DNA from 3 places in the Salinivibrio sp. KP-1 genome. Region 3 is predicted to be linked to each of the others. Evidence: predicted binding sites of a transcription regulator. Region 3 holds the regulator's gene; each other region holds the start of a gene.
The links. The regulator CRP, encoded in region 3, controls carbon source genes, mostly activating them, when cyclic AMP is high. The targets are predictions, from matches to a motif close to TGTGANNNNNNTCACA.

Region 1 (3,285 bases), on a different contig from region 3:
TGCCACAATCGCCAGTGCCAGCACCGAGATAAGCACCATCCAGCCTTGTGCGATACCCGAGTGCGCTTCGGCTTCTGTTTGTTCACGCAACAAGCGTTGCGATTCAGACACCACTCGCGCATACCCGTCGATCACAGTAATGGTGCTGCCGAAAATACAGAAAAAGGCGACCACCGCAATCAAATAGCGGGACCATTCACCAATGGTGGCGGCATACAGGCCCACTAACTGATGCGAAAAGCCAATACCTGATTGCTTTAGTTCAACCCCGCTGCCGTGCAGAAGCAAGGCACCGAGTGATAAGAACACAATCGCCAACAGCGCGGTACCAATGTAGCCAACGTTAAAATCAAACAGCGCCGCTTTGGCGTTGATCGGCTCAGATTGCGCTTTACGCTTGAGCCACACCGAGGTGATGCTAGATATTTCAATCGGGGCAGGCATCCACCCCATGGTCACCACGATAAAGCCGATAGCGGCGACAGACCAAATCGAGGGCGCATTGAAGTTGGGTTCAACCGCAACAGGGTTCCCCACGGCAACCGTCACCGCCACCAAGGTGGCACAGGTGAGCGTCGCCATGATCACTTTCGATAAGGTATCCAGCGCTTTGTAATGCCCCGCAATCAAGATGACTAAGCAGGTGGCCACAATAATGCTCGAGAGCACCGTCAGTGAGAGATCAAACGGCACAAAATAGCTGAGCAAGCTGGCACTAAATAAGGTCAAGGCCGCGGTGTTAATCACGCCAGAGACCGCACTTAAAGCGACAAACAGCCACAAGTAAGGGCGACCTAAACGTGCATAGCCCTCGACCAAGGTTTCACCGGTTCCTGCGGTGTATTGTACGCCTGCACGAAAAAAGGGGTATTTAAACAAGTTAACGAGCAGGATCAATGCCGCAAGCTGCCAGCCATAAATGGCTCCGGCTTTGGTTGAAGCAACAAGGTGAGAGCCGCCTACAGCTGCCGCGGCCATCATTATACCTGGCCCCAATGCGCGTAGACGTTGCATCATCGACAAGCTAGATCCTGCCTGATGCGAAGAGACGGTTTGCATGTGTGTTTCCTTTATTATGGTTGCGTTGTTGTGTTTGCTTTGTTTTATGTTTTTTAGCGCTATTGCTTTTGTTTTTTCCATTGAGGCTTATTTTTAACGCCTTGCCTTCAATAATTTTGTCAATAGCCACCCATGAATATCATATGAGCCAAACGTGTCAACCAATCTTGCCAAATTTGTTAAACGTAGGCGTGATGCTGGGTGTGAATGATAGACACCACCAAGGTGACACAAAAAGAGAGGGATAAACATCCGACCATTGTCTGAGAGACAAGACACAGCCAAAACGGCCGTTTGCAACGGCTAACAATCACTGAATAAGTGTGATCGAGCGTCAAATTCTTCTGGAAATGAGAGTTTAATCACAATAGAATGCTCGCCCAACATGTGCTCTTTGCACAGTGATAGCCAAAGAGTGACTGTGTCGCGATTCGCGGCTGAAGAAAAAGCGTCCAAGGTCGGGCCCACCTTCACCGAACCCGCGGTACGATGTAACGCATGATGGAACCTCTTGCCATCCTGGCAGCGTGTCGTACTCATCCGTACCGCAAGTGCAACACAACGGCAAGGTAATCTATTTATGCAACTTCTCTATAGTGCGGCAGGTCTGGTCGCTCTGTTTCTGTGCGCGTGCGCATTTTCCACCAACCGCAAAGCGATTAACTGGCGAACAGTGCTAGGCGCGTTTGGCCTGCAAGCTGGGTTTGCTGCCCTGGTACTCTATATTCCTTTTGGTCAAGCCATGCTAGGGGCAATGAGCAATGGCGCGGCGAAGCTGCTCTCATTTGCTAACGAAGGCATCGAATTTGTGTTTGGGCCACTGGCGAACGATGGGTTTATTTTCGCTGTTAAAGTACTGCCGTTAATCATTTTTATCAGTGCGCTGATTTCTCTCCTTTATCATCTCGGCATTATGCAGTGGGTTATAAAACTCCTCGGCGGTGGCATACAGCGATTACTCGGCACCAGCCGCGCAGAATCCTTGGTCGCGACCAGCAACATCTTTCTTTCTCAGGGCGAATCTCCTTTGGTAGTTCGCCCTTTTCTTAGCAAAATGACCCGCTCTGAACTCTTCGCCGTAATGGTCGGCGGCATGGCCTCGGTGGCCGGCAGTGTGCTTGGCGGATATGCCGCGATGGGCGTGGATTTAAAATACCTGATTGCCGCGAGCTTTATGGCCGCGCCCGGTGGATTATTGATGGCCAAAATCATTGTCCCTGAGACCGAAACACCCGCCGAGCAAAGCCAGGTAGAAATCAGCGATAGCGATCAAGCCAATGCGATTGACGCCCTCGCCAGCGGCGCGATGAATGGCATGAAAGTCGCGGTCGCCGTCGGTACCATGCTGGTGGCCTTTATCAGTGTGATTGCGATGCTAAACGCCGGGCTAGGAAGCATTGGCGAGCTGCTTGAACTAGACGGCTTGAGCTTAGAAAGCCTGTTCGGCTATTTATTCTCACCCTTGGCATTGCTTACTGGGGTGCCGGTGCATGAAGTGTTTGCCGTCGGCAACCTGTTAGGCCAGAAAATCGCACTCAATGAGTTTGTCGCCTTTTTATCGTTTGCCGATATCAAAGCGAACCTTTCTGTGCAAAGCCAGGTGATTGTGACTTTTGCCTTGTGTGGCTTTGCTAATATCGGCTCGATTGCCATTCAACTTGGCTCGATTGGTGCCATGGTGCCCGAACGCCGCAAAGATGTGGCAAGCTTAGGCGTGCGCGCAGTGATTGCCGCCACCTTTGCCAACCTAATGAGTGCGGCACTGGCGGGTATTTTTATCGCGCTATAAGTACTGCGCGGTAACGTGTCTCAGTTAAAAGCAGGGCGATTGGCGGCAAGCTAATCGCCTTTTGCTAGCAATATCGCCAACCTGATCACGGCTTGAGCGAACAGGCAAAAAGCGGTAAATAAAGGGTTTACAAGCCAAAGCGAACCCAATAATATACGCCGCGTTCCGGAGAGATGGCTGAGTGGTTGAAAGCACCGGTCTTGAAAACCGGCAAGGGTTAATAGCCCTTCTAGGGTTCAAATCCCTATCTCTCCGCCACATACCGAAAAGCCGCTGCCCAGTCAGCGGCTTTTTTGCGTTTATCCCCCCACACACTCCCAAACCCTGACCGCGCCAACATTTTAGACGCCTTTGCCTAAACACACTGCCCTGCGTTTGATAATCTAGCCCCCCTAAAATTTTCGCCCATGCATGGCCTTTTGGACGCCGCCAACCAG
Region 2 (3,285 bases), on a different contig from region 3:
ACCAAGCCACCGCCAAGGATCAGCGCAACGGCCACCAAGCCCTCGAAAGAGGCCCAGAATACACGCTGTGGCACAGGAACATTCACTTTACCGCCGGCAGAAATGGTGTCGATAACCAATGACCCTGAGTCTGACGAGGTGATAAAGAACACCATGACCAGGATAATGCCGATAAACGAGGTGATCGCTGCTAGTGGCAGATCATCTAACATCGCAAACAGTTTCAGTGACAGCTCTGCGTCCGTAACCGCGGTATAGCCTTCATTGACGAACTGACCAATTGCGGTGCCACCAAAGGCAGTCATCCACAATACACAGGCTGCTGATGGGATGATCAACACACAAGTGATGAATTCACGCACGGTACGGCCACGCGATACGCGCGCAATAAACATACCGACGAATGGGGACCAAGAAATCCACCATGCCCAGTAGAAGGATGTCCAACCTTGAGTAAAGTTGGCATCTTCACGGCCAAATGGCATTGACAGCGCAGGCAAGTTTTGTAGATACGCGCCCAAGTTACCAAAGAAACCGGTCAGGATAGCGATGGTTGGACCCACTGCAATCACAAAGATGAGCAGCAATAGCGCAAGCATCATGTTGATTTCAGATAAGCGCTTGACCCCTTTATCAACACCAGCCACAACCGAAAGAATCGCGGCGCCTGTGATGCCCATTACCAGCAACACTTCTGTGGTATCACCTAGCGGTGTATCAAACAGATAGTGAAGACCCGCTGATGCCTGTGAGGCACCCAAGCCAAGCGATGTTGCAAGACCAAACAAGGTCGCGATGATTGCCAAAATGTCAATCACGTGGCCCGTCCAGCCCCAAACACGTTCACCGAACAGTGGGTAGAACACAGAACGCATGGTCAAAGGCAAGCCTTTGTTGTACGCAAACAGTGCCAGGCCTAACGCCAATACCGCGTAAATCGCCCATGGGTGTAAGCCCCAGTGGAAAATCGTGGCAGACATACCCAAGCGGCGCGCCGCCTCTGTATCACCGGCTGCCGCACCCAAAGGCGCCCAGTCAGTGCGAAGACCATCAGCGCCCACGGATGTCCCGCCTAACGCCGTTTGGAAATGCGTCAGTGGCTCTGAAACCCCGTAGAACATCAGACCAATACCCATACCGGCTGCGAAAAGCATCGCAAACCAGCCGCCGTAGCTGTAATCGGGCTTAGCTTCGGTACCACCGAGTCTCACTTTACCCAGTGGAGACGCAATCAGCACTAGACAGGCAATAACAAAAATGTTTCCTGCTGAAAGGAAGAACCAGTCTAGGTTTGAAGTTAGCCATCCACGTAGATCCCCAAAAACAGGACCAATTTGGTTTTGAAAGGCCAGGGTGACAAAAATGAAGGCCAAAATAGCCAGCCCTGAGACCATAAATACTCGGTTGTGAATATCAAAACCAAACGGGCCGAGTTTCAGTGCCACGTTATCCTGACCGACCTGATAATCAGTATCGATCGGGTTAACCTTCCCGTCTGGTGTCATCATATCTTCATGGCTTTTATCGCTCACGAGTTAACTCCTTAGTCCGTTTATTCGGAAGCCTGTGAGTGTTGGTGGTGCGCCCATTATTCATTGCTGTTCAAGCCATCTTTACCAGCAATAAAAGACCAGCTGTCACCACACAATCAACTACATTACCACATCTGAGAAAAAATTTAATTAGGCCCCTAACCAAATGTTTACTTTCTAACCAAGCACCCAACACCAACTTCCCTCCATGCCCCGATTTTACTGGCTTTCCCGGTTATTTGAACTCTTTATTTCAGAACAATAAACAATTTGGTTAATAGCGTTTTAGAACGCCTAACACCCTTTTAAAATCATAGTCGTATTTTCCACCATTGCTAAGCAAACATAACGATCGTGAAAGTCATCACGCTTGGGCAACTCGCTTGCTCATATCAAAGACACCATTGATGAAACAAAATGCAAACACAAAACACACAAAGTGACACTTGTCACATAAGAAAAACCACGTACAATACCGCCGCAATCGTTTTCCATCTCAAGTTTAACGTTTGCGGAGCAACATCATGCAGTTTGGCATTGGCCTGTTGGGGATTAGCGTCCTCTTTCTTATCGCGATGGGTTTTTCTGAAAATCGATCCGCGATTAACTGGCGCACCGTTGGCGGTGCATTCCTCATACAAATCGTCTTTGCTGGCTTTATCATCTCGGTTCCCCTTGGCCAGCGTATTTTGGCCAACGCGTCTGACACCGTCTCTGCGATCATCAGCTTTGGTGACATAGGCGCAGAGTTCCTCTTTGGCGATCTCGCTAAATTCAAACTCGGTTTTATATTCGCCTTTAATGTATTGCCCACCATCGTTTTTTTCTCTGCACTGATCGCTGTGCTGTACCACATTGGGGTCATGACATGGGTCATTAGCCTGATTGGTGGACTACTACGACGTGTACTCGGCACGTCGCGTACAGAATCAATGTCTGCCACCGCCAATATTTTTGTTGGCTCTGTTGAAGCGCCGCTGGTTGTTCGGCCTTTTCTTGCTGCCATGACACGCTCAGAGCTGTTTGCTGTCATGGTGGGTGGGCTCGCCTCAGTGGCTGGCGGCACCATGGTAGGCTATGCAGGGCTCGGTGTGGAAATGAAGTACCTTATTGCGGCGGCGTTTATGTCGGCACCGGCAGGACTCATGATGGCCAAGATCATCGTGCCACAAACCGAAACACCGATGACCCCGACGCAACATCAATCAGTGCAAGACACACAGGACAAACCAGTGAACCTGATTGATGCCGGCACGCAAGGCGCCTTAAGTGGCTTACAAATCGCCATGGCAGTGGGTGCCAGTTTATTGGCCGTGATCAGTATGATTGCGCTCATCAATGGTGGGTTAGGTAAGCTTGGTCCTCTTTTGAACCTGCCTCAGCTAAGCCTTGAATGGCTGTTTGGCTACCTGTTCGCGCCGGTGGCTTGGTTAATTGGCATTCCTTGGCATGAAGCCATGACCGCAGGCACCTTGATTGGTAAAAAAATCGCGGTGAACGAGTTTGTTGCTTTTGCCGATTTTATGAACTTAAAAGGCCAATTATCCGCCCACAGTCAAGCTATCGTGACGTTTGCGCTGTGTGGTTTTGCCAACTTGACCTCCATTGCCATGCTGATGGGAGGCCTAGGCGGCATCGTACCCGAACGCCGAGGCGATATTGCGACACTCGGTATGCGAGCCATTCTCGCGGCGACACTCGCCAACCTGATGAGTGCGACCCTGGCAGGTCTCTACCTTTCCTTGTGATTCCC
Region 3 (3,285 bases):
CAAACGCTTGCCGAAGAGAGTGAATATGCGTCTTGGGTGGCGGCACACGGTTATGGTGCGAACCATTTTACCGTGAGTGTGAATCAGCTGAATGCGCATGATGATTGCCTCTCGGTGAACAACCGATTGCGCGATAATGGCTTTGCGATTAACGAGTCAGGCGGGGAAGTCAAAGGGGATGCATCTGTGTATCTGGAGCAATCCTCCACCATGGCTGACCGCGTGCCCGTTACTTTCTCCGATTGCACGCAAACCATCCCGGGTGGCTTTTACGAGTTTGCCAAGCGTTATGTCCTGCCCAATGGTGAACTTTACCAAGGTTTTGTGGCTGCTTCGGCAGACAAAATCTTTGAAAGCACCCACTAGTTATTCGTTCTTGAACGAATATGGGGCGACGCCCTATGAAAAGGGAGTGTGTGATACGCTCCCTTTTTTATCGTCTATTGGGTCTCGATGTCGAGCCAAAACGTGTCTGGAATCGCTTGTGTTTCGTTGCTTAAATGCGGGTTGTCGACTCGGATGACAGTACGCTCACCAATGTTCGCCTTTTCAAAGGTTTCCTTAACTAAAGGCGCATTATTGAAAAACTCGATGAATGACCCATCTTGGTATGCCGTTTCAAAGGCGCTATTCAACATCTCGGCGACGTCAGCATGTTGCGGAGACACAAACAGGAACATTGGGAAGCGATAGATCAGCATCAGGTGTGGGTCAACTAACAGATTACCGTATTGCGGCCGCTCGGCTAATTCACTAAAAGGCTCAATCAAGGCACGAGGGAAGAGATCGGCCCGGCCCGTATCAACCACTTTGAAAATGTTTTCAAAGCTCGATATTTCACGTACGCGAAATCCCGCTGAGTTAAGCACCTTGACGTCGGCCCAACCTTGTCCCTGAATCATAGTCAGAGACTGCAAGTCACTCGCGCTACTTATCTGAGCAAGTTGGGGCTCGGTGGCTTGATTGGTAATAAACAGGCGATGGCCGAGTAAGCCACGAAACACGGGATAGCGAACGGGGATCAATTCAGCTTCCAGTGTACGGTCGGCACCAAGCCAGTCGACGGTGAGCTTGCCTTGCTTGAGCATTTCCACCTTACGAGATTGAGAGCCAATTTGGCCGTCAAAGGCTTGTAAGGTAACAGATTCTCCCGACTTTTCGGCAAGAAACTCGATGAGCTCAATGGCATAGAGATCAAGGGCCGAGCCGGCGCGTGGCTCGGGGTGGACAATCGTCGTATTGGACGCAGCATGGACTGAAAACACAGAGAGCGCGAAGGCGGTGAGGGTAACCATGAGTTTTTTCATAAACGACACCTTGTTAATTTTATGTTAACTATGTCGTTTTGAGTGTAGAAGCAATCCGCGTGCTTGCCAGATAATGGAGATAAAAAAACCGACGCCAGGGCGTCGGTTGGTGATACAGAGAGCGGCGCGATTAGCGTGTGCCGTATACCACGATGGTTTTACCGTGTGCGGAAATGAGGTTTTGCTCTTCAAGCATTTTAAGGATACGTCCCACTGTTTCGCGTGAGCAGCCAACGATTTGGCCAATTTCCTGACGGGTGATCTTAATCTGCATACCATCAGGATGCGTCATGGCATCAGGCTGCTTCGCCAAGTTCAACAGGGTTTGCGCAATGCGCCCTGTGACGTCCAGGAAGGCAAGATCCCCCACCTTTTGGCTCGTTACCTGCAAGCGGCGCGCCATTTGTGAGGACAAGCGCATCAAGATATCAGGATTCACTTGGATAAGCTGGCGGAACTTTTTGAATGAAATTTCTGCCACTTCACACGGTGATTTGGCGCGTACCCAAGCAGTGCGCTCTTGGTCTTCTTCGAAAAGCCCGAGCTCACCGATGAAGTCACCTTGGTTAAGGTAAGACAGGATCATTTCCTTGCCTTCTTCATCTTTGATCAGTACGGCCACAGACCCTTTCACGATGTAATACAAGGTCTCCGCCTTTTCACCAGCATGGATAAGCGTGCTTTTCGACGGATACTTATGAATATGACAATGTGAAAGGAACCACTCGAGTGTAGGGTCTGTTTGAGGTTTTCCTGGAACCATATAACTTATTTCCTCTGCATGTGTTGCCCGGCAACAACGTCCTATCTTTGTCTGAGGGGTAACCCATCAGATCATTGCACAGAATACGAAGTCTGAACGCGGGCTACAAGCTCACTGTATGTTAACAAGAGTGTATCTTTTTTTGTTGGTGATTTCTTGATTTTGATCTAGGCCAACCGCCTAAAAAACTGGCAAAAACGTGGCTAAGATCACGGCTTGAGAAGTAATACATCATGAATGCGCTACGCCTCAGCCAATCTTGCCTTTTTCTATCAATTGCTGGATCAATGGACGGATGATCAATTCCATTGCAAAGCCCATTTTTCCTCCCGGCACCACTAAGGTGTTATGGCGCGACATAAACGACCCGGTGATCATTTGCAACAGATAAGGGAAGTCGACGTTTTTCATGCCACGAAAGCGGATCACCACAAAGCTTTCATCCAAAGACGGAATCCCTTTGGCATTTAATGGGTTTGAGGTATCTACCGTGGGAACGCGCTGAAAGTTGATATGGGTGCGAGAAAACTGCGGGGTGATATAGTGCAGGTAATCATCCATTGAGCGCACAATCGAGTCGGTCACCGCTTCACGAGAATGGCCTCTATCGCGCGTATCACGGACAAATTTTTGAATCCACTCTAAGTTGACGATGGGGACCATACCAATCAAGAGATCGACGTGCTGCGCAACGTTGACGTCACCGTCGACCACGCCGCCGTGCAACCCTTCGTAAAACAATACATTGGTATTGTCGGCCAAGTCTTGCCATGGCGTGAAGGTACCAGGCATTTGGTTATAGGGCACCGCTTCATCAAAGGTATGTAAGTAGCGGCGGTACTTCCCGGTGCCTTGGTCACCATATTCACGAAAAAACTGTTCCAGCCGAGGGAAGTCGTTGGCGGTGGGGCCAAAATAGCTGATATGTTTACCTTGCTCACGCGCTTTACGGATCTCGACGTCCATTTCGGGACGGGTAAAGCGATGAAAACTGTCCCCTTCTAGCCAGGCCGCTTTGATGTTCATCATTTGGAACATCTTTCGGAAGGCTTCCGAGGTGGTGGTGGTGCCAGCCCCTGACGAGCCGGTGACCGCAATAATTGGATGTTTAGCCGACATGACGCGCCCTGTCATTCAGTCTGAATTTGTATCGCGATACGGCGAGTACTGCGATGCTAGGATCCGAGTGCTGCTTTACGACGAATATCCACTGTC

Region 1: WN56_RS01945 (NupC/NupG family nucleoside CNT transporter) is a predicted target of CRP. The motif match lies at 1,411-1,426, and genes of this name have one in related genera.
Region 2: WN56_RS03295 (NupC/NupG family nucleoside CNT transporter) is a predicted target of CRP. The motif match lies at 1,971-1,986, and genes of this name have one in related genera.

Annotation. Positions count from the first base shown of each region.
Region 1 covers NZ_LAQR01000001.1:428,828-432,112, reverse strand. Annotated here, with positions in the region: gene WN56_RS01950 (NRAMP family divalent metal transporter) at 1-1,059, opposite strand, end outside; gene WN56_RS01945 (NupC/NupG family nucleoside CNT transporter) at 1,640-2,848, shown strand; tRNA gene WN56_RS01940 (tRNA-Ser) at 3,016-3,106, shown strand.
Region 2 covers NZ_LAQR01000001.1:739,163-742,447, forward strand. Annotated here, with positions in the region: gene WN56_RS03290 (BCCT family transporter) at 1-1,508, opposite strand, end outside; gene WN56_RS03295 (NupC/NupG family nucleoside CNT transporter) at 2,057-3,280, shown strand.
Region 3 covers NZ_LAQR01000036.1:166,275-169,559, forward strand. Annotated here, with positions in the region: gene WN56_RS09510 (DUF1338 domain-containing protein) at 1-366, shown strand, start outside; gene WN56_RS09515 (hypothetical protein) at 441-1,307, opposite strand; gene crp (cAMP-activated global transcriptional regulator CRP) at 1,438-2,070, opposite strand; gene WN56_RS09525 (phosphoribulokinase) at 2,320-3,189, opposite strand; gene WN56_RS09530 (YheU family protein) at 3,246-3,285, opposite strand, start outside.